DNA from 4 places in the Rahnella sp. CG8 genome. Region 3 is predicted to be linked to each of the others. Evidence: predicted binding sites of a transcription regulator. Region 3 holds the regulator's gene; each other region holds the start of a gene.
The links. Region 3 encodes Fur, which represses iron uptake genes when iron is present. Its sites were predicted from a motif close to ATAATAATGAGAACNACTATCAA; they were not measured.

Region 1 (5,713 bases), on a different contig from region 3:
TGAACCACGGCTTTCGGCACGTTTTCCCATTTATATACATCAGTTGTGCCGGTGGAGGACGTGCCGGTTGGCAGATAACCGGATTCGATTTTGTTGCGATAATCGTTGCGGAAATAGGTCACGCCCGCCTGATAACCGTTGCGGTGGAATTCCAGCCCGATCTCTTTGTTAACGCTGGTTTCCGCATCCAGATCTTTATTCCCCACCAGATAACAACCGCCGCCGCTGGCCGCACAACCCTGACCTTTACTGTACAGCACGTAGTTCGGGTTGGTCTGATACAGGCTCGGCGCTTTATAGGCGCGGGCGATACCCATTTTCAGGGTGAAATCGTCGCCCAGTTCCTGAGACAGGTTCAGCGACGGGCTCCAGTTATTGCCGACAATGGAGTGATGGTCGAAACGCAGACCCGGCACCAGCATGGTGCTGTCGGTCAGCTCAATATTATCTTCGGCAAACAGCGAGAAAATCTCTGCCTGAGAATAGGGGCTGCGGTTGGTGCTGTCGGTACCGGCAATCGCGCCGCCGAGCATAGCCTGCGTGTTGGAAGACGGATCTTTCATCTTCTGCTGGTTCCATTCAGTGCCGAACGTCGCGGTTTGCGGCACGCCCAGCTCAAACGGAATACTGACTTCGCTGTGCGCCAGAATGTCGCCCAGAGCGATGGTGTTGAAGTCTTCGTCAGAGAAGATGCCTTCGGTACCGCCCGCCAGCCCTTCATCCATGCGCGAGTTACGGGTTTTTTCGTACTGCACGTAGTTGTTGGTGGTCACACCGTTATCCCATGCGCCTTTGTAGGTCACCGAGTAGGACTGGCGGTAAATGCGGTTAGTCTCTTCACCGTACATGCTTTTCACCAAATCACTGGTGTTGGTGTTCTGCGTGTCGCCTGCGTACAGGTTGCCCTGACGGCTGTTGGACACTTCAAATTCCAGTGACTGCATGCGGGCAAAATCCCAGTGCAACAGGGCGTCGATATTCTTATCGATCACGCCTTCGCGACCTGCCGGAACGGTGTCAGCATAGGTGCCGGTACGCTCAGACTGATGACCGTCGTTGATGTACTGCGCGTCAGCCTGCGTTTTGCTGTAGCCACCGAACAGGCGGAAACTGAACTGATCGTTGAGCGGGCCGGAGAGGCTGAAATCGGTACGTTTGGTCGAGCCTTCGTCTTTATGTTGTGGTGCGTTCAGATAGGTATTCCAGGAACCGTGCCACTCCTGAGTGTCTTTTTTAGTGATGATGTTCACCACGCCACCCGCCGCGCCGTTACCGTAACGCGCCGCCGCCGGGCCGCGGATCACTTCGATGCGCTCGATCATATCGGGCGGAACCCAGCTTGTGTCGCCGCGGGTATCACGCTCACCGCGCCAGCCCTGACGCACTGAGTTGCGGCTGTTCACCGGCTTACCGTCGATCAGGATTAAGGTATTTTCCGGGCCCATACCCCGGATGTCGATCTGGCGGTTATTACCGCGCTGGCCGCTGGTAGAGTTACCGGTCAGGTTTACGCCGGGCATGGTGCGGATAAGTTCGTTGATGTCGCGTGCCGGAGGGCGTTTTTGGATTTCATCAGAAGTGATGGTGGAAACGCCGGGAGCCTGAAGGTTTTGCTGTGCGGCGGTGACAACCAGTGTGTCGCTGGTGTCTTCCTGTGTTTCTGCGGTGTTCTGGCTGGCGTCTGTTGTGCGGGGTATGGTGCTTTCTGCCGCGCTGACGGGCAAAGAAAGTGCTGATCCCAGCCCGATTAAGGTTGCCAGAGAATAGTGTGGTAGCCTGCTTTTCATAGTGGATTCTGCCCTGAAATCCATCCGTTCCTGCAAAACAGATTTAGTGAACAGGAGGATGGCCTGTTGTGTGTGTATTTTTATCGTCCCGTTTACGGGCGGTAACACACTATTGCAAATGCAAACAATTATCAATACGATTCCCATTCATAATTTTCAGGAAGCAGGTCAATCATTCTGCAAATTATGCCTTCTCTCACTGCCAAAAGACTGTAAAGCGTAAACATGATGAAATCGCAGTTTCCGGAAAAACCCACCGCGCAGGCGATGTTAGCAAGCTCTCAGGCGGGAAGTGCCGAATGGTGGAAAGACATTAAAGCGCAAGGTTCACCCTTGATCGAACGGCTGAATGATGACGTATGCAACGTGACGTTCTTCTGGCGGGATCCGCAGGGCAGTGAGGCGACATCGGATTTCCAGCGGGTGTGGATCAACATCAACGGCATCACCGATCACCATCAGTCTTTACCGCCGCAAAGCCTGCAAAGACTTGCGGGAACCGATGTCTGGTCGCTGAGTATTACGCTGCGCTCCGGCTGGCGCGGCAGCTACAGCCTGATCCCGCGCACCGGGCCCGGCAGAGAGTTCCCGCAGGATCCCGATGCCTATACCGCCATGCTGGCTGCGCGGGAATGGTGGAAAGATATGTTCGCCCATGCGATTTATGACCCGCTGAATCCGAATCAGCCGTGGCCGGGGGCGAAATCTCACGCGTTGTCGCCTTTGCATATGCCCGACGCATTGCCGCAGCCTGCCTGGCGGGAGTTTGATCTCCACGGTGCCGCGTTGCCACAGAAACCGGCAAAACTGCAAACCTATCAGTGGAACAGTGCGCGTCTGGGCAACCGGCGCAAGGTCTGGATCTACACCACCGGCGAAAGCCAGGATCCGGCATCGCGCCCGCTGGCGCTGTTGCTCGACGGCCAGTTCTGGGCGCAGCAGATGCCGGTCTGGCAGCCGCTGATGCAGCTGACGCAGGAAGGCACATTGCCGCAGGCCGTCTACGTGCTGATTGATGTGATCGATACACAGACCCGCAGTCGCGAACTGACCTGTAATGCAGATTTCTGGCTGGCCGTTCAGGAGGAGTTATTGCCCGCCGTGGCGACGCTCGCACCGCACAGCAGCGATGCGAACAAAACAGTGGTGGCGGGGCAGAGCTTTGGCGGGCTGTCAGCGTTGTACGCCGGTTTGCACTGGCCGCAGCGCTTCGGTCTGGTACTCAGTCAGTCCGGTTCTTTCTGGTGGCCGCGACGTAATAAATCGCAGCAGGATGAAAATCCTGACGAGGCGGATTTGTTACTGCGTGCGGTGAGTAACGGGCTGGGGGCTGCCAGCCATCTGAAAATTTTCATGGAAGCGGGCAGCAATGAGCGACTGATTTATCAGGTGAATAATCAGATGGATGAGCTGCTGAGCCGCACCAAAAACAGCGTGCGTTATCGCGTGGTCGATGCCGGTCACGACGCGCTGAGCTGGCGCGGCGGATTAGCCGATGGCCTTCAATACCTGTGGAACGAAGAGCCATGGAGCACCGGAGATTCAACCGTTACCCAGCGGGATAATTAACGGTGTATGCGAAACCGGACAGTCGATAATGGCGCAGCGCAGCCCGAAAACCTGTTCGATCAGTGCCGGTGTGACGATGTCTGCCGGTGCGCCCTCAGCCAGTATTTTTCCATCGCGCATGGCAATCAGATGCCCGGCGTAACGACATGCCTGATTCAGGTCGTGCAACACCACCACCAGCGTGCGGCCGTTTTCCTGATTCAGGCGACACATCAGTTCCATCAAATCAATCTGATGCGCGATATCCAGCCAGGTTGTCGGTTCATCCAGCAATAACAACGGCGTTTGTTGCGCCAGCACCATGGCTATCCACACCCGCTGGCGCTGTCCGCCGGAAAGTGAATTCACCGTGCTTTCCGCCAGTGCGAATACTCCCGTCGCGTGCATGGCGTCGTTCACCGCCAGCGTATCTTGCGCTGTCCAGCGGCTGAACAGGCTCTGATGCGGGTAACGCCCGCGGGCCACCAGATCCGCCACACTGATATCGCCCGGCGCCGTTGAACTTTGCGGCAGTAAACCCAGACGTTTCGCGACGTCTCTGGTGCCGTAATCACCGATCAGTTTGCCGTCCAGAAATACCGTGCCGGATTGCGGCGGCATCAGGCGGCTGAGCGTGCGCAATAATGTGGATTTACCGCAGGCATTCGGCCCGATAATCACGGTGAGTTTTCCCTGAGGGATAGAGACGGAGAGTTCGCGGGCGACGATTTTTTTATCGTAGCCCAGCGTCAGATCTTTCGCGTACAAAGGGGAAGAGTGTTCAGTATTCATGAGCGTCGCGACTCCCGGATCAGCAACCCAATCAGATAAATGCCGCCCAGACTGACGGTCAGCACGCCCACGGGTAACTGATAGGGCGTGAACAGCCGTTGTGCAGTGACATCGGCGGCGAGCAACAGCAGCGCGCCGGTCAGCGCCGCGAAAAATAAAGCGTGCTGCTGGCTGGCGCAAAGACGACGCGAAATTTGCGGTGACACCAGCGCAATAAAGGAAATTGGCCCGGCCAGCGCGGTGGCTGCGGCGGTCAACGCCACGCCCGCCAGCATCAGCAATAAACGTGAACGCGTCACCGGTACGCCCAGCGCACAGGCGGCATCATCGCCCATTTCGAGCAACCGCATCGGAGCGGATAAGCAACGCGCCAGCATGCAGGCGACGATAATCATCCCCGTCGCCGGCAGGCTTTTCTCCCATGTGATGCCATTGAGCGAACCAGCATTCCACAAGCCAGCCGTCAGCGCCGATTCCAGCGAGGCGTGAATAATCAGCCAGGTATTGACCGCAATCAGCAGCGCCCGTACGCCGATACCGACGATAATCAGGCGGAACGTTTCGATGCCCTGACGCCACGCCAGGGCGTATACCACCAGTGCGGTCACGACGCCGCCTGCCATCGCGCCGGGGAGAAGGTCGCCCGCAGCGCCATTGAACAACACGATAATCAGCAGAACGCCGGTATACGCGCCGGTGTTAAAACCGATAACGTCCGGACTTCCCAATGGATTGCGCAGCAGCGACTGAAAAATCGCGCCGCTGATGCCGAGTGCGGCACCGAGAACCATCGCCATCACCACGCGCGGCAGACGCCATTGCGTGACAATAATGCTCAGGTTTTTCGGCCCGTCGCCGAGCAGGGCGCTGACAACCTGCGACGGCGTCAGTGCCAGTGTTCCGCTACCCAGCGCGTAAACCGCCAGCAGGATCAGGCATAACACCAGTCCGCAGGCGGTCAGAAAGGGGCGCGACAGCAGCAAAGGTTTTTTCAGCGGGCGAGGTTCTGTAAGAGTCTGGCTCATGGTTAACCTCTGTGTAATCCACCGGGACGGCGTACCAGGAAAATAAGCACCGGCGCGCCGATAAAGGCGACCACCACGGAAACCCGCAATTCTCCGGTAACCAGAAAACGCCCGGCGATATCGGCTGCCAGCAACAGCGTCGGGGTTAACACCAGCGTCCACGGCAGCATCCAGCGCGGATCCGCACGACAGATCCAGCGCGCCATATGCGGCACCATCAGGCCGACAAAGGCGATGGGGCCGACAGCCGCTGTGGCGCTGCCGCACAACAACGTAATCGCCAGTAATCCCAGCAACTGCGTGGTCGCGATTTTGGTGCCGAGCGCCGTCGCCAGTTCGCTGCCCATCGTCAGATTATTCAGGGAGCGGGCCATCAGTAAGCTCAGGACAACCGCAAAAGTCACCGGCGGTGTGATGGTTTTAATCACGGTAATATTGCGGATATCCAGCGAGCCAGCCTGCCAGAATCGCAACTGATCGTAGACGGTCGGGTTGAGCAGGGAAATCCCCGAAGACATGCCTTCCAGCACAGCGCCGAGCGCGACGCCCGCCAGAGTTAAG
Region 2 (5,713 bases), on a different contig from region 3:
CATGACGCCGGGACAACTGTATTCACCGAGCGGTCGCTACGCCAATGGCCTGCGTTTATCGTGCTGTTATGTTTTCGATACCCGCTATATTTCGGCGATGATCCGCATTGGCGAGCGGGCGTGTGAGATGTGTGGTTTGCCGCCGGGGCTGGCAGAAACGCAGGAGCAAGCTGAAGAATCGCACACTTCCTGATACACTGACGTTTATTATTCCCAATTTACAGTCGTGCCCGCTGCGGCATGAACGGATCTGAAACCATGAAAGAAGTCGAAAAAGCCGAGATTAAACGCCTCAGCGACATGCTGGATGCACTTAATCACAAAGATGCGACCGTGATTCAGGCAGGTAATGCTGAGTTAATCGCCAAGCACGAAGAAGAGAAAGAAAAACTGGCTGCCGAGATCGCGCGTTTGAAAGAAGTGCGTGAGAAAAAACTCAGCACCGAAGCGCAGAAGCTGGAAAAGCTGTTCAGCCGTGAAATCACCAAGAAAGAACAGGCTGATATGGGCACGCTGAAGAAAACCGTTCGCGGTATCGTGGTGGTTCACCCGATGACTGCGCTGGGCCGCGAAATGGGCCTGAAAGCGGTGACCGGTTTCGCTAAGAAAGAATTCTGAACTAACACGCCCTCCCCTGCGAAGGGGAGGGTTGGGGTGGGGTATTAAAGCAGAATCAAAGAGTTGAAGTGTGCTTTGACTCGGGTTTTGTCTTTATAACCCCCTCCCAGCCTCCCCCTTCGCAGGGGGAGGAGCAAAGAAAAACCCCTCCAGCCATACCCGTTCTGTTTCTTACTTCCCAAACAATCTCCGCCCAAAATCCTCGATCTTGCGATTTACCAGCCGCATCTGCATGGTTTTACTCCAGCTCGCTGAAATCCCTGCAGCAGACATCAGACGGCGATACTGTTCCTCATCAAACGGCATGTTGAAGGCGATAGAAATCGCTTCTGCGACGGACACCTCACTGTTGCGCGTCAGCAGTTCCAGCGGCCGGTCGCCACTGACATTCCCCGTACTGACCACCCGATATAACCAGCCGCAGCGGCCGCTTTGTTGTAACAGCGGCGACAGGTTTTTGCAGTCGAGAAAATGGTTCAGTTTGTAGCAGGGCGCACGGGGTTGCGTGACCTGAATCAGCGCGTCGCCCCAGCGGAAAATATCACCGATATACACGTTATCTTCGGTCATGCCGAGTGTCGAAAGGTTTTCCCCAAACGCAGGCGGATGAAAACGGTCCTCTTCTTCGGGAAACTGCTGGCGCAACCAGGCGTAATGCTCGCGGGGAAAATGACACAGCGTGCGGTCAGCGCCACCGTGATAAGACTTCTCGGCCTGCTGATCGTTCTCCAGCCCGAGAGGCGTCAGAGCGACAGCGCCATCAACCTGACGTTTGGCAATCGCACTGGGTGAAAAGTCGGGATAATGCTCGATGGTACCGATGTACACGTCGGGATAATGCATAAGCTCTCCGCTGCTGAAATGTCACTCGCTCAAGCATAACCTGCATTCGGCAGCGGGAGTAGAAGGAATACCTGCGCACATGCGGGGTGCGCAGGTTCATCAGTCAGAACGTTTCCCAGTTATCCTGACTGGTTTTGCCTTGAACTGGCAGCGGCAGGGCCGGACGGCGCAGCGCGGCGGATGCCGGTGCGGCCAGCATATCGCCGTTATCGGCCAGGCGGAATACCGAGACTGCCTGCGTCAGCGTCGCGGCCTGATCTTCGAGTGAATCGGCGGCAGCGGATGACTGCTCAACCAGCGCGGCGTTCTGCTGTGTCGTGCTGTCCATTTCGACAATCGCCTGCGAAATCTGGCTGATTCCACGGCTTTGCTCGTCAGAAGCAGAGGCGATTTCACCCATGATATCGCGCACATGCGAGACGGATTTCACGATGTCCTGCATGGTGCGTCCGGTATTTTCCACCAGCTTCGCGCCGGTGTTAACACGTTCAACCGACTCGGCAATCAGCCCTTCGATCTCTTTCGCTGCCTGCGCACTGCGCTGTGCCAGTATGCGGACTTCCGAGGCGACGACTGAGAATCCGCGACCCTGTTCACCGGCACGCGCGGCTTCAACCGCAGCGTTCAGCGCCAGGATATTGGTCTGGAACGCGATGCTGTTGATGACGGACGTAATTTCGGCGATACGTTTTGAGCTGCCGGAAATCTGCTGCATGGTGTCGACCACTTCGCCGACTTGTTTGCCGCCGAGCGTTGCGGTGCCCGAAGCCTCGCTGGCCAGTTTGCTGGCGTGATGGGCGTTATCGGCGTTCTGTTTCACCGTCGCGCTCAGTTCTTCCATGCTGGCGGCGGTTTCTTCAACCGCGGCGGCCTGCTGTTCGGTGCGTGAGGAAAGATCGGTATTCCCGGCGGCGATTTCAGCCGCCGCGTGAGAAACCTGTGAAACGCCGGAGCGGATTTCATAAATCATCGTACTGAGATTCTGGCTCATCGCGGACACCGCGTTCATCAGCATACCCAGCTCATCGCGACGTGTGGTTGGATGCGCGACAGTCAGATCGCCCCGCGCAATCGCCTCCGCCGTTTTCAGCGTATCGCGCAGCGGCTGGGCAATCTGGCGGGTGATTCGCCATGCAATGATAATCCCCACCAGCATTACGATCAGCGTAATCACCATCATGATCATCTGTGCATTAGTGATGTCTTTATGCGTGTTATCCAGTTCATTTTTGAATATTTTTGCGACCAGTGTGTTCATCTCAGCGGCTTTTACTGTCAGCAGCTGCGAGTTCTTTTGTTCATCTTCGTAAGCCGGCATGTAGGCCATAACGTGATCTTTATAGGTCGCCAGCGCACTCATCAGCGGGGCGAGTGTGGCCTGCTGATCCGGTAACAGTAATGCGTTCAGCTTTTTAGCATTGGCCTGCGTATCATCAATTGACTTTAACAGCCTGGCTTCCGATTCCTTGTTGATGTTGAGCAACAGGCCGCGCACGTCATAACGCACGTTGATCAGTTTTTGAATGACTTCGGCCAGTGAAAGACGAATGGAAGGATCGGCATCTTCCACACGCAGCTGATCTTGTAAACGTTTCACAACGGCTTCGGTTTCGGAAAGATTCCAGCTGGCGCGTACCGCATCTTTGCGGTCGACGGCTTCTTTAAACGCGGCTTGTGCCTGCTGATATTCATGAATTTTTACCGGCACCTGCTCCAGTTCTGCCTGGCCAGCGGCATCCCATTTCAGCTTGTCTTTCGACTGCTCAATCAGTTGCGACAGCGCGTCTATGTTGTCCTGATTTTGTTTGAGATATGCCGGATTGTAATTGAGCTGATAAAGCGTACGGCTGAGGCGGGCATCATTGAGTAATGCGTTCATCTGATTACTGAAATCGACTTTTTCCGCACGCTGACTGATGTCGTTAAATTTAATCATTCCCGCAGTGGTAATGACGGCCGCGATCAAAAGCACAAGCCCGAAACCCAGACCCAGTTTGGTGCCGACCTTGAGATTGTTCATCCACTGCGAAAGACCCGATCCGTTACTCATAATCATTCTCCGTCAAACATCCCTTTTAAATAGACATGCGTTTTTGTGACGCCTTTGTGAACAATCTATCGGTAGGTTGTTTAATAAACTTTATAGGATCTGTCGCGTATTTTTGATTAATGCGAGCGGGGTCTAATAATGGTGGGAAACGGAAGAATAATTCGCTGTAAAACAGTGATCATGCATACAAATTCAGGACATAAAAAAGGCGGGTCACTGACCCGCCATTGGCGAAAACATCATCATGCCCGCGAAGGGCGGCAGGGCGAAATTACTTCGCTTCAGCCAGACGTTTTGCTGCTTCGTCCCAGTTTACAACAGCCCAGAAGGCTTTGATGTAATCAGGGCGTTTGTTCTGATATTTCAGGTAGTAAGCGTGTTCCCACACGTCCAGGCCCAGCAGCGGGTAACCGGAAGCGCCGGAAATGGCTTCGCCCATCAGCGGGCTGTCCTGGTTAGCAGTAGAAACAACCGCCAGTTTGCCGTCTTTCAGTACCAGCCATGCCCAGCCTGAACCGAAACGAGTGGTCGCTGCTTTCTCAAAAGTTTCTTTGAAAGCGTCAACGCTGCCGAAATCGCGTTCGATCGCAGATTTCAGTTCGCCCTGCAGGGTGGTGCCGGTTTTCAGGCCTTTCCAGAACAGGCTGTGGTTAGCGTGGCCGCCTGCGTTGTTACGCAGTGCAACTTTCTTGTCTGCAGGAACCTGATCCAGTTTGGTGATCAGTTCTTCAACCGGCAGTGCAGCCAGTTCCGGCAAGCTTTCCAGCGCAGCGTTAGCGTTGTTCACGTAAGCCTGGTGATGTTTAGTGTGATGGATTTCCATCGTTTCTTTGTCGAAATGCGGTTCGAGTGCGTCGTATGCGTAAGGCAGTGATGGCAGTGAATAACTCATGTTCATCGTCTCCATAGTGTAGGGCGGCACCGTCATTGTGAGCACCGCGTAATCAGTCGGATCATTATAGTTAATTAAATGATATTGAAAATGATTATCTATGCTCCATGCTTTGTGCGGGTACTCGTAAGCGCCTGTTATACGGGGCTTAGAACCAGATAACCGCAAACAATCCTAAATTGTCTAAAGGCACGCGGTGCTTAGAGAGAGTTAACGTAACCGCTGCGGATGCGTATACACCGTTGCCCGTCCCGGTTTACTGAAACCGACCAGCGTCAGATTGCATTTTTCGGCAACGTCGACTGCGAGCGTGGTGGCGGCGGAGACGGCAAACAGGATTTCGATGCCGCACATCGCGGCTTTCTGCACCATTTCATAGCTGGCGCGGCTTGATACCAGCGCGGCGCCGGATATCCAGTCGTTTTGTCTGGCACGCATACCGAGCATTTTATCGAGAGCTACATGACGGCCCACATCTTCGCCGCCACCCAGTAATTCACCTTCCGGCGTGATCCACGCGGCGGCGTGGGTACAGCCGGTAAGCTGGCCGATTTCCTGCACGGATTTCAGCTGGTGCAGCGCGTTGTCCAGATTCGCCAGATCAAAGGTTTGACTGAACGGCAGCGGCGCGAGCGGGCGGAATAAATCGCCTAACTGTTCGATGCCGCAGACGCCGCAACCGGTGCGGCCTGCCATGGCGCGGCGGCGTTCTTTCAGCCCGGCGAAACGGCGGCTCGATAATTCGATGTTAACCTCAATCCCGTTACAGTTTGGTGTCACCTCCATCCCGTAAATATCACTGACCGATTCAATAATCCCTTCTGACAGCGAAAAGCCCAGCGCAAAGGCCTGCAGATCTTTCGGTGAAGCCATCATGACCACATGCGAAATGCCGTTATAAACCAGCGCAACGGGCACTTCCTGAGCAATCCAGTCATCTTCCGGCTCATTGAGATGTGCGCGCTGCATCACCGTTTTTTGGCTGGCTCCGATGATCTGAGTCACTTTTTTGTCATCTTTTTCGCCCAGTTCGTTTACTTGATGGACATCCATTAGCAATAACCTTATAAACATTCCGGCTACATAAGCCGTACAAAAACTATGGGTACTTGGCTTTAATTTTAACGCTTCCGCATCAGCTGCGGAAAGCGCCAATTTGAAAAGCAATGTGTTAACAGATGATGGGAAGGAGTCTTTCATGCAAGTCAGCAGAAGACAATTATTCAAAATATGTGCGGGTGGTATGGCCGGCACCACGGCGGCATTATTAGGATTTACTCCTACCATGGCGCTGGCGGAAACCCGCCAAT
Region 3 (5,713 bases):
TCCACTGGGTGTCCGCGTCTGAAGGCAAACCGGCTGAGTTCCGCCTGTATGACCGTCTGTTCAGCGTCGCAAACCCGGGCCAGGCGGAAGACTTCCTGACCACCATCAACCCGGATTCCCTGGTGATTTCCCACGGTTTCGTGGAGCCATCACTGGTGGCTGCACAGGCTGAAATCAGCCTGCAGTTTGAGCGTGAAGGTTACTTCTGTGCCGACAATCGCTACTCAAGTGCTGAACATCTGGTGTTTAACCGTACCGTTGGCCTGCGTGATACCTGGGAAAGCAAACCCGTCGCGTAAGCCCTCAGTATGAGGTAATAAAAACGCAGTTCAGGCTGCGTTTTTTTTCGCCTGTTATTCTTGTCAGAGATGCCTTTTGTTTTTCGTCGCGAATTAATGTATTTCCTATGCTTACTTTTAAAACGTTGTGCCACAGCCGTTCATATTGCTGAAACGTTTAAACTGTAAGATGATTTCGTTTAATCGTATGTTTTAATTATATATTATTATAGTCCACTGCTTTAATCCTTTCCTGCATACCTCTGTAATGCTTTTTCATCTTTATGTGCACTTTGTCATATTTCGATAATTAATGATTAATTACTCATTGATAATTCGCGTCGCGAAAAATACTCTTGATGTTGATTTAACCGGTTACGCCTCTGGCGACCGCTTTTTATACCCGTTTGGGTTTTGCTCGTTTTTTTAGTCAACATGAGGAATCTCTATGCACAAGCACCGTAACAGGGGCAGGGGATCGGCTTACCTGAAACCTGCCATGTATTCTCTCGCCGGCACCTTACTGGGTGGCGGAATGATGTTTTCACAAGAGACCAAAGCAGCCGGTTTTATTGATGATTCCACACTGACCGGCGGTGTGTACTACTGGCAGCGTGAACGTGACCGCAAGGACATGGATCCGGCGAGTGACCACTACAAAGACTATACAACCAACCTTTCGCATTCTACCGCTAACCTGAACCTCGATTTTTCTTCCGGCTATGCCTGGGACATGTTTGGTATTGATATCGCAGCCTTTACGGCGATTGAAATGGCCGAGAGCAGCGAGAGCGGCCATCCCAACGAAATCGCCTTTTCTAACAGCAACCGCGCCTACGACGAAGATTACTCCGGGGATAAAAGTGGGGTCAGTCTTTATAAGGCAGCCGGTAAATTCAAATATGGCGGATTCTGGGGGCACGCAGGGTATATTCAGCCTACCGGACAGACGCTGATCGCACCGCACTGGAGCTTTATGCCGGGTACGTATCGCGGTGCGGAAGCCGGTTATAAACACGATTTCGGTGACCCGGGTGAACTGAGTTTCTCCTATATGTGGGCTGATGAATATAAATCGCCGTGGCATCTGGAAATGGATGATTTCCGCCAGAATGACAAGAAAACCGGCGTTTCTTATATTCATTCGCTCGGTGCGAAATATGATTTTAAAAATGACTTCGTACTGGAAGGCGCATTTGGCCAGGCTGAAAGTTATGTCGATCAGTATTTTGCTAAAGCCTCGTACAAAATGGATCTGCTGGGCAATCCGCTGACCACCAGCTATCAGTTCTATGGTGCAGAAGACCGCATCAGTGACAAGAATGATCCGAACAGTCTGTATGACGGTCTGGCATGGTTGCAGGCACTGACCTTTGGCTATACCACCGGGCAGTTTAACTGGCGTCTGGAAGGGACGATGGTGAAAGCGGAAGGGAATCAGGGCTACTTCCTGCAGCGCATGACCCCGACTTATTCTTCCTCAAACGGCCGTCTTGATGTGTGGTGGGACAACCGCTCGGACTTCAACGCCAACGGTGAAAAAGCAGTATATGCAGGCGTATTGTATGATCTGGCGAAATGGGATTTACCGGGCTTCGCGGTCGGTGGTTCGTACGTCTATGCCTGGGATGCCAAACCGAGCACCAACGCCGCTTATGACCAGAGCCAGCGTCTGAAAGAAAGCGCATGGAGCCTGGATGCGCTGTACACCATTCAGGAAGGGCGCGCCAAAGGGACGTTGTTCAAACTGCATTACACCCAGTACGACAACCATTCGGATATTCCGAGCTGGGGCGGCGGTTACGGCAACATTTTCCAGGATGAAAAAGACGTGAAATTCATCGTTATCGCTCCATTCACTATTTTCTGAGGTCGCTATGTCGATGAATAAATTACTGATGATCGTGGTTTCGGTTGTTCTGCTGGCCGGTTGTGCACCCACCGCCGATCAGGCACAAATATCCCAAACGCGGGAAGATTACCGTGCCTGTATCAATACGTCAGAAGGCAATCCGGACAAACTGGCATCCTGCGAGGTGTTACTGAATAAACTGAAACAGGAAAAAGCCCACCAGCAATTTGCAGAACAGGAGACGGTGCGCGTGGTGGATTATCAGCGATGTCTGACGGCGCGTAAAACTGGCGACGGTCAGGCATATGCTGCTGATTGCGGGAAAATCTGGCAGGAAATAAAAACGAACAATTCACCTAAGCCGTGAATCTCAGCAGCGAAACATACCCCGGCTTGCCGGGGTTTTTTATGCCTGCTATCCGGGCTCAATCTGCGTCGATATCAGACATAAAAAAACCGCTTTTCAGCGGTTAATTTAGTCAAAGCCTGTGCAGATTACTGCGCAGGTTTATCGTTGTGCAAAGAGTCATCTTCGCGGCAATCGCCTGCTTCACAGTGGCCGTACAGATACAGGCTGTGGTTGGTGAGCTTGATACCGTGTTTCTTAGCAATCTCACGCTGACGACCTTCAATATATTCGTCACGGAATTCGATCACACGACCGCAATCCAGACAGATCAGGTGGTCGTGGTGATGTTGCTGGGTCAGTTCGAATACGGACTTGCCGCCTTCGAAGTTATGACGGGTGACAATACCGGCGTCGTCAAACTGGTTCAGAACGCGGTAAACCGTCGCCAGGCCAATTTCTTCACCCATATCAATCAGTTGCTTGTAAAGATCTTCCGCACTAACGTGATGACCTTCCGGCGCTTGCAGCACTTCCAGGATTTTGAGGCGCGGAAGCGTGACTTTTAAGCCGGCTTTCTTCAGTGCGGTGTTGTTGTCAGTCATGCGGATTCAGTCCTGTTACTATGTGCTAATCAAGTTGAGGCATGCAGCCTGTGGCATCGGCGGCACAAAATTATTCGTTTAGTCTCTTCGTTTAACGCAATGTGCCAATTCTCGTCAACGACAGCCTGTTAATAAAGATCACAAATTGCCGGTCACATTTGTAATGCAACGACTTGATCAATAGAAAAAACAGAGGAACTCAGTGTACCTTGATACGACCGAAAGTTACAATTTTGTAGCAGTTAAATTGTTAATTTCAGTAATAGTTTGGCCCTTCAATTGTAGAATAAATCCTCAGGGCCAACAGGGTTTTTAGCCAATAATTTCAGAAAGGCTAAGTTCTTCTGTGATCTGTTTCACCCAGGCATCAACACGTTCGCTGGTCAGTTCGGGCTGACGATCTTCGTCAATTGCCAGTCCTATGAAGTGCTTATCATCCGCCAGGCCTTTAGATGCTTCAAAGTGGTAACCTTCGGTAGGCCAATGTCCGACAATCACTGCGCCGCGTGGCTCAATGATATCGCGCACGGTGCCCAGCGCATCGCAGAAATATTCGGCGTAGTCTTCCTGGTCACCGCAACCAAACAGTGCCACCAGCTTACCTTCGAAATCTATCTCTTCCAGCGTTGGGAAAAAGTCGTCCCAGTCACACTGCGCTTCACCGTAATACCAGGTTGGAATGCCGATAAGCAAAATATCGAATTTTTCCAGATCCTCTTTGCTGCTCTTCGCAATGTCATGCACCTCTGCAACATCTTTACCCAATTGCTTCTGGATCATTTTTGCGATGTTTTCGGTGTTACCTGTATCGGATCCAAAGAAGATACCTACAACGGCCATAAGATTACCTAACCTCTTGTTCTCAATGAAGTGCTCTGCAACGCAGGCAATAATAATGCAGATGATAGCAAACTCGTGCGGCGGAGAATATGCTTCTGCTCGCCTTCTTAACTGGGAAATAAGTTTATCGGGCAATATTTTTATGTGTTATCGCCTTTGTGTGCTTTCACCTGCGGCGAATTAACCTCAGGGTTAATGAGGTCAAAAGCAAGTTTGAGAAATAAGTTGTCACAATACTAAATTTCGAGAACATTCCGCCGATAGATGATTCGGGAGCAATCTCAACATAATAAAGAAATCGATGCCCGGAGAGGTGTTCAAACATGTCCTGGGGCACTTGCCTGCTGGTTACCTGTCTTGATTCTCCGCATCCCCGTCAATCCTCAGGCCAGAAACAGACATGTTTCGAGAGAGGCATATCGTGCAGTTTTTAAAAAATATCACCATCAGGGCCGCTTTATTAACCATTCTTGGCATCTTTTGCGTCATGTGGGCAGGTGTTTCCCTTTACACCGTCACCTCACTGGACACACTGACCCAAAATACCAAAAATAGTACCGAGCTGGTCAACAATATGGCGCTGATCAATAAAGGAAATGATCAGTATTTTCGTACCGTGACGCGCCTGAGCCGCGCCGTGGCACAGCTTCAGGCCGATCCGTCAAAAGGTCCGGAAATTTTTGATACCGCCAAACAATCACTCAGCGGGCTGACGCAGGCTCTGGCCAGTTTTAAAGCGGCACCGCATCCGGGGCTGGAAGATTCCTCCGTGCAGGAATTAATCACCAGTTGGGAAAATCTGATCACGCAGGGCGTCACGCCATTGTTCGACGCAGCCCGCAGCAAAAATACGGAGTCCTATAACCAGCTAGCCAATTCCACCGTGCCTGCACTGAGCCGCAGCTTTGGCTCATCAATGGAAAAAGTCAGCGGTCAGATCGCTGTCGATTTTGATGCGGCACAACGGCAATCCACCCATCTGACGTCATTTAGCAAAGTGATTCTGCTGACGGCATTTGGTATCGGGCTGGTGATTTTATTGCTGACTGACCGTTATCTGGTGATGGCGCTGGTGAAGCCGCTGGATAAAATCCGCGGTCACTTCGCGGTGATCGCCAGCGGCGATCTGACGTTTTATCTGGAAGAATTCGGTAAAAACTGCGCCGGTAAGCTGATTCCGTTGCTGAACGAGATGCAGTTGAGCCTGGTCAATACCGTTCAGACCATCCGCAACTGCACCAATCACATCTATCAGGGCGCGTCAGAAATTTCAGCCGGGAACAACGATTTGTCTTCCCGTACGGAAGAACAGGCGTCGGCGCTGGAAGAAACCGCTGCCAGCATGGAAGAACTGACGGCTACCGTTAAACACAATGCCGATAACGCGCATCACGCCAGCCAGCTGGTGATGGAGGCTTCCACCACCGCGCAGAAGGGCGGCAACATCGTGGCAGACGTGGTCAGCACCATGAAAGATATCTCCGGCAGCTCGAAGAAAATTGCTGAAATCACTTCTGTGATTAACAGCATCGCTTTCCAGACCAACATTCTGGCGCTGAATGCTGCCGTCGAAGCGGCACGTGCGGGCGAGCAGGGGCGCGGTTTTGCAGTGGTTGCCAGCGAAGTGCGCAATCTTGCACAACGCAGTGCGCAGGCGGCGAAAGAAATCGAGCAGCTCATCAGCGAATCGGTTTCCCGCGTCGACAGCGGTTCGAAATTGGTTGAAAACGCCGGTCAGACGATGAATGAAGTGGTGCGCTCAATTACGCATGTCACTGACATCATGGCGGAA
Region 4 (5,713 bases), on a different contig from region 3:
GGCGATATTATTCGTTACGGAGAAGTCATTGGTTATGCCGTACGGGATATCGCGCAGGGCAGCTGGATTGATGAATCCCTGGTGGAATTACCGGTCGCCCCTGAACTTTACAGCCTGCCGCTGGCCACCCGTGTGCCACCCGCGCTGCCACCACTCGAAGGCTATACCTTTGAAGGCTACCGCAATGCCGACGGCAGCGTCGGCACCAAAAATCTGCTGGGAATCACCACCAGTGTGCACTGCGTGGCGGGCGTAGTGGATTACGTAGTGAAAATCATTGAACGTGATTTGCTGCCGAAATTCCCCAACGTCGACGGTGTCGTGGCACTGAATCATTTGTACGGTTGCGGTGTGGCGATTAACGCCCCTGCGGCCATTATCCCGATCCGTACCATCCACAATCTGGCGCTGAACCCGAACTTTGGCGGCGAAGTCATGGTGGTCGGTCTGGGCTGTGAGAAGCTGCAACCCGAGCGCCTGCTGGAAGGCACGCCGGATGTGCAGGCGATTTCACTCGATGACACGCACATTGTGCGTTTGCAGGATGAGCAACATGTCGGTTTCCAGTCGATGGTTGACGATATCCTGACGGTCGCACAATTTCATCTGGAACGCCTGAACCGCCGCCAGCGCGAAACCTGTCCGGCTTCCGATCTGGTTGTGGGCACACAATGCGGCGGCAGTGATGCCTTCTCCGGTGTCACCGCCAACCCGGCAGTCGGTTACGCTTCGGATTTGCTGGTGCGCTGCGGTGCAACAGTGATGTTTTCAGAAGTCACAGAAGTGCGCGACGCTATCCATCTGCTGACACCGCGTGCAGCGGACGTCGACGTGGGTAAACGTCTGCTGGAAGAAATGGCCTGGTACGATAATTATCTGTCGCTGGGACAGACCGACCGCAGCGCCAACCCGTCTCCGGGCAACAAAAAAGGCGGTCTGGCTAACGTGGTTGAAAAAGCACTGGGTTCGATTGCTAAATCCGGTACCAGTGCGATTTCAGAAGTGTTGTCTCCGGGACAACGTCCGACCAAAAAAGGCCTGATTTACGCCGCCACACCGGCCAGCGATTTCGTCTGCGGGACACAGCAACTGGCTTCCGGTATTACCGTTCAGGTATTCACCACCGGACGCGGTACGCCATACGGCCTGCTTGCCGTGCCGGTGATTAAAATGGCAACACGTACCACGCTGGCAAACCGCTGGCACGATCTGATGGATATCAATGCCGGGACAATTGCGACCGGTGATGCCACCATCGAGGATGTGGGCTGGGAGTTGTTCCACTTCATTCTGGACATCGCCAGCGGCCGCAAAAAAACCTGGTCAGACACCTGGGGCATCCATAATGCGCTGGCGGTGTTTAACCCGGCGCCGGTAACCTGAGTTACCGTTTTGCGGATAAACGAAAGGCCAGCAATGCTGGCCTTTTTTGTGCGTCTGATTTGATTCACAACTTACTGCGCCGCAGCGGCACCGGTTTGTTCTGCACCCACCAGCCCGACTTTCAGGTAACCGGCTTTACGCAAGTTATCCATCACGCTCATCAGCGTTTCGTAATCGACACTTTTGTCCGCGCGGAAGAAAATCGTACTCTGCTTGTTACCCTGAGTACGCTGATCCAGCATCGCGGTCATATTATCGCTGTTCACGGGCGTGTCGCCGAGGAACAGTTGCTTGTCAGCTTTCACCGACAGGAAAATCGGTTTCTCCGGACGCGGCTGCTGTTTTGCCGTCGAAGCCGGTAAATCCACCCGCACATCAACGGTGGCCAGCGGTGCCGCCACCATGAAGATGATCAGCAATACCAGCATGACGTCGATAAAAGGCGTGACGTTGATGTCATGCATTTCACCACTTTCGTCGATATCGTCGTTTAACCGAATAGCCATAATCTGTTCTTACCCTACGCGTAACTGACCTGTCTGACCGCGTGGCGCATTGCCTTCGCTGGCAGCCAGATCCAAATCACGGCCCTGTAACAGGATAATCTGCGCCGCCACATCGCCTACCTGATGACGGTAAGAGGTGATGGTACGGGCGAAAATATTGTAGATGACCACCGCAGGGATGGCTGCAACCAGACCCACAGCCGTGGCCAGTAAGGCTTCGGCGATACCCGGTGCGACGACCGCCAGATTGGTAGTCTGCGTCTGTGCGATACCGATGAAGCTGTTCATGATGCCCCATACGGTACCGAACAGGCCGACGAAGGGAGAGATTGCTCCGATGGTCGCCAGAATACCGTTGCCACGGCCCATGTAACGACCCGCGGCGCTGACGCGGCGCTCAAGGCGAAAACCGGTACGCTCTTTAATGCCGTTGTTGTCAGTCGATCCGGCAGACAGTTCCAGCTCGTTCTGCGCATCGCGTATCATCTGCGCGCTGATGCTGCTGGCAGCGAAACTTTCAGCCTGCTCGGCGGCTTCGTCCAGCGTACGAACGGAGGACAACGCATCAAATTCACGGCGCATACGGCGTTTGCCCGTGAAGACTTCCGCACCCTTGCTAAATAACAATGCCCAGGTGACCACAGAAGCCAGCAGCAGACCGATCATGACGGTCTTCACCACCACATCAGCGTGATGGTACATGCCCATAACAGACAAATCGGTTGGGATCACGGGTGCCGTCTCTGCTGGCGCGGGTTGCATCACCGGAGCTGGCGTTGCGTCACCGGTCGCCGGTGCGTCAGCCGTTGCAGGTTGAGTTGCTGCAGAATTGACGGCTTGTCCCGCCGGCGTCGCAGGTGCAGCCATCGCGTTGCCGCTCAGACCAGCAACCAACATTAACGACATCAGTAATGAGGTCGCCTCTTTCATCTTATTGCGAGCCGTTTTCACGCGTCGCCTCCAGCCAGAATCAGTGTGTAGAAGGAATGAATAACGCCGAATGATATCAAAGAAAAAGGCCTAATTGATAGTCGTTCTCATTATTATTTACATTGTCCCGCCTGCCGCCCGACGTGTCATTGACAGATGACAAGGTTTTTCCTGTTTGTACAAAGGTTGAACAATTTAACCTCCGTCACACTTTCAAAAAAAATCACACAGTAAATCAATCATCTGAGCTTCATTACTCAAGTTAAAACAACGTTTTAAATATTAAGCAACAGCTTTTTACATTTGTTACGAGTTTGTGATAACGCTCAAATACCGCACAACAAAAAATAGGATAAAGTGCATTCACTGGCGAAGACCTCACACCGGCACGTCATGCATCCCTATCATTTAAAAGCTTATTCAGACATTTTTCAAAATGAACCGGCAACGCCTCTGCGCCCGTCCTGTTCGATACTTGTTCACATTTATCTTTCCCTTACCGAGTACCCTGGAGACAAACTGATGAAAATGCAAAAAGCACTTCTCAGCCTTTGCCTGAGTTCCGCGACCCTCTTATTTACGCATGGCGTGTCAGCACAAACGCTGAAAGCCGCCGACGTGCATCCGCAAGGCTATCCCAACGTGGTCGCCGTCCAGCACATGGGCGAAAAACTGCAAAAGCAAACAGACGGACGCCTCGAAATTAAAACGTTTCCGGGCGGCGTGCTGGGAGATGAAAAGCAGGAAATTGAACAGGCGCAGCTCGGTGCGCTGGATATCATCCGTGTGTCGATGACGCCGGTTGCTTCGATTTTGCCAGAAATTAATGTCTTCACCCTGCCCTATATTTTCCGCGACGAAGACCATATGCACAAAGTGCTCGACGGTCAGATCGGTAAAGAAATCGGCGATAAAATCACCAACAACCCGAATTCACGACTGGTTTTTCTCGGCTGGATGGATGGCGGGACGCGTAACCTGATCACCAAAAAACCGGTGGTGAAACCGGAAGATTTGCACGGCATGAAAATCCGCGTACAGGGCAGTCCGATTGCGCTGGCAACGCTGAAAGCGATGGGTGCCAATCCGGTGGCGATGGGCGTCAGTGAAGTGTTCAGCGGCATGCAGACCGGCGTCATTGACGGCACCGAAAACAACCCGCCAACCTTTGTCGCCCATAACTACCTGCCGGTAGTGAAAAACTACACCTACAGCCGCCATTTCATCATCCCGGAGCTGTTCCTGTATTCAAAAGTGAAATGGGACAAACTGAAACCGGAAGACCAGCAGTTAATCCTCAAACTGGCGAAAGAAGCACAGGACGAACAGCGCGAACTTTGGAAAGCCTATAACGAGAAAGCCCTCGCCACGATGAAAGCGGGCGGCGTGAAATTCTATGAGATTGACCCCGCGACGTATGTCAAAGCCACGCAATCCGTGCGCGATGAATTCGGCAAAGACCATCAGGATCTGATGCAGCAAATCGCTGACGTGAAGTAAACCCTGACACCGGCAGCCTGCGGGCTGCTTCTTTCTGATCTTTCGCCGGGGGATTTATGGTTTCGAGTTATCACACCCTGATGGACATTCTTTACCGCTGCGCGATGTGGATCGCGGGCATCGCGTTGCTGCTGATGGTGGCGGTGATCCCGGTTGGGATCTTTGCCCGTTACGTGATGAACAGCGCCCTGTCGTGGCCGGAGCCGATCGCGATTATGTGCATGGTGACGTTCACCTTTATCGGAGCCGCTGTCAGTTACCGCGCTGGTTCACACATCGTCGTTGCGATGGTCACTGACCGCCTGCCACCTGCGCTGAAAAAATTTTCTGCCCTGCTGGCTGACCTGATGATGCTGGCCATCAGCGTGTTTATTTTCTGGTACAGCCTGCAATTGTGCAGTGAACTCTGGCAACAGCCGGTGGCGGAATTCCCGCTGCTGACCGCCGGACAGACCTATCTGCCGCTACCTATAGGTTCTGCACTGACGTTGTTATTCATCATTGAGCAGATCATTGCCGGCCCGCAACATCAGCGGCCTGTGGTGATGCTGGGCAATTCTGACGCCTGACCGGAGCCTGTTATGGATGCATTAATCTTGTTGTTAACGCTGGCAGTGATGCTGGCGATTGGCGTGCCGGTCGCTTACGCCGTCGGGCTGAGCGCGCTGGCAGGAGCCTGGTGGATTGACCTGCCGTTTGAAGCGCTGATGATCCAGCTGACCAACGGCGTGAACAAATTTTCACTGCTGGCGATCCCGTTCTTTATTCTGGCAGGCGCGATCATGGCCGAAGGAGGGATCGCCCGCAGGCTGGTCAGTTTTGCCTACATCTTTGTCGGGTTTATCCGCGGCGGGCTGTCGCTGGTGAACATTGTGGCCTCAACCTTTTTTGGCGCGATCTCCGGTTCTTCCGTGGCGGATACCGCCTCAATCGGCTCGGTGATGATCCCGGAAATGGAGAAGAAAGGTTATCCGCGTGACTTTGCGGCGGCAGTCACCGCCAGCGGCTCGGTACAGGCGATCCTGACGCCACCCAGCCACAACTCGGTGATTTACTCGCTGGCGACCGGCGGTACGGTGTCGATTGCCGCGCTGTTCATCGCCGGTATTTTGCCCGGTTTACTGCTCAGCCTGACGCTGATGGTGATGTGCGTGGTGTTTGCTCACAAACGCGGTTACCCGAAAGGTGAGCGCGTGCCGTTCCGCCAGGCGCTGAAGATTTTTATCGACACGCTGTGGGGGCTGATGACCATCGTGATCATCATGGGCGGCATTCTCAGCGGAATATTTACCGCGACGGAATCCGCAGCGATCGCGTGTTTGTGGTCATTCTTCGTCACCATGTTTATCTACCGCGATTACAAGTGGAGCGAACTACCGAAACTGATGTATCGC

Region 1: the regulator Fur is predicted to act here: its motif matches at 1,900-1,922, upstream of HGO41_RS23945 (TonB-dependent siderophore receptor).
Region 2: the regulator Fur is predicted to act here: its motif matches at 4,482-4,504, upstream of sodA (superoxide dismutase [Mn]).
Region 4: the regulator Fur is predicted to act here: its motif matches at 2,914-2,936, upstream of exbB (tol-pal system-associated acyl-CoA thioesterase).

The regions. Positions count from the first base shown of each region.
Region 1 covers NZ_JABAED010000041.1:12,745-18,457, forward strand. The annotation lists gene HGO41_RS23945 (TonB-dependent siderophore receptor) at 1-1,787, opposite strand, end outside; gene fes (enterochelin esterase) at 2,013-3,356, shown strand; gene HGO41_RS23955 (ATP-binding cassette domain-containing protein) at 3,330-4,127, opposite strand; gene fepG (iron-enterobactin ABC transporter permease) at 4,124-5,152, opposite strand; gene fepD (Fe(3+)-siderophore ABC transporter permease) at 5,155-5,713, opposite strand, start outside.
Region 2 covers NZ_JABAED010000010.1:88,768-94,480, forward strand. The annotation lists gene HGO41_RS11630 (aminotransferase-like domain-containing protein) at 1-193, shown strand, start outside; gene HGO41_RS11635 (YibL family ribosome-associated protein) at 259-618, shown strand; gene yiiM (6-hydroxyaminopurine reductase) at 790-1,461, opposite strand; gene HGO41_RS11645 (methyl-accepting chemotaxis protein) at 1,565-3,511, opposite strand; gene sodA (superoxide dismutase [Mn]) at 3,783-4,403, opposite strand; gene fdhD (formate dehydrogenase accessory sulfurtransferase FdhD) at 4,614-5,456, opposite strand; gene fdnG (formate dehydrogenase-N subunit alpha) at 5,602-5,713, shown strand, end outside.
Region 3 covers NZ_JABAED010000007.1:191,861-197,573, reverse strand. The annotation lists gene glnS (glutamine--tRNA ligase) at 1-299, shown strand, start outside; gene chiP (chitoporin ChiP) at 778-2,148, shown strand; gene chiQ (ChiQ/YbfN family lipoprotein) at 2,162-2,497, shown strand; gene fur (ferric iron uptake transcriptional regulator) at 2,626-3,081, opposite strand; gene fldA (flavodoxin FldA) at 3,394-3,921, opposite strand; gene HGO41_RS09410 (methyl-accepting chemotaxis protein) at 4,343-5,713, shown strand, end outside.
Region 4 covers NZ_JABAED010000016.1:88,911-94,623, forward strand. The annotation lists gene garD (galactarate dehydratase) at 1-1,383, shown strand, start outside; gene exbD (TonB system transport protein ExbD) at 1,455-1,889, opposite strand; gene exbB (tol-pal system-associated acyl-CoA thioesterase) at 1,899-2,819, opposite strand; gene HGO41_RS16025 (TRAP transporter substrate-binding protein) at 3,342-4,319, shown strand; gene HGO41_RS16030 (TRAP transporter small permease) at 4,376-4,888, shown strand; gene HGO41_RS16035 (TRAP transporter large permease) at 4,901-5,713, shown strand, end outside.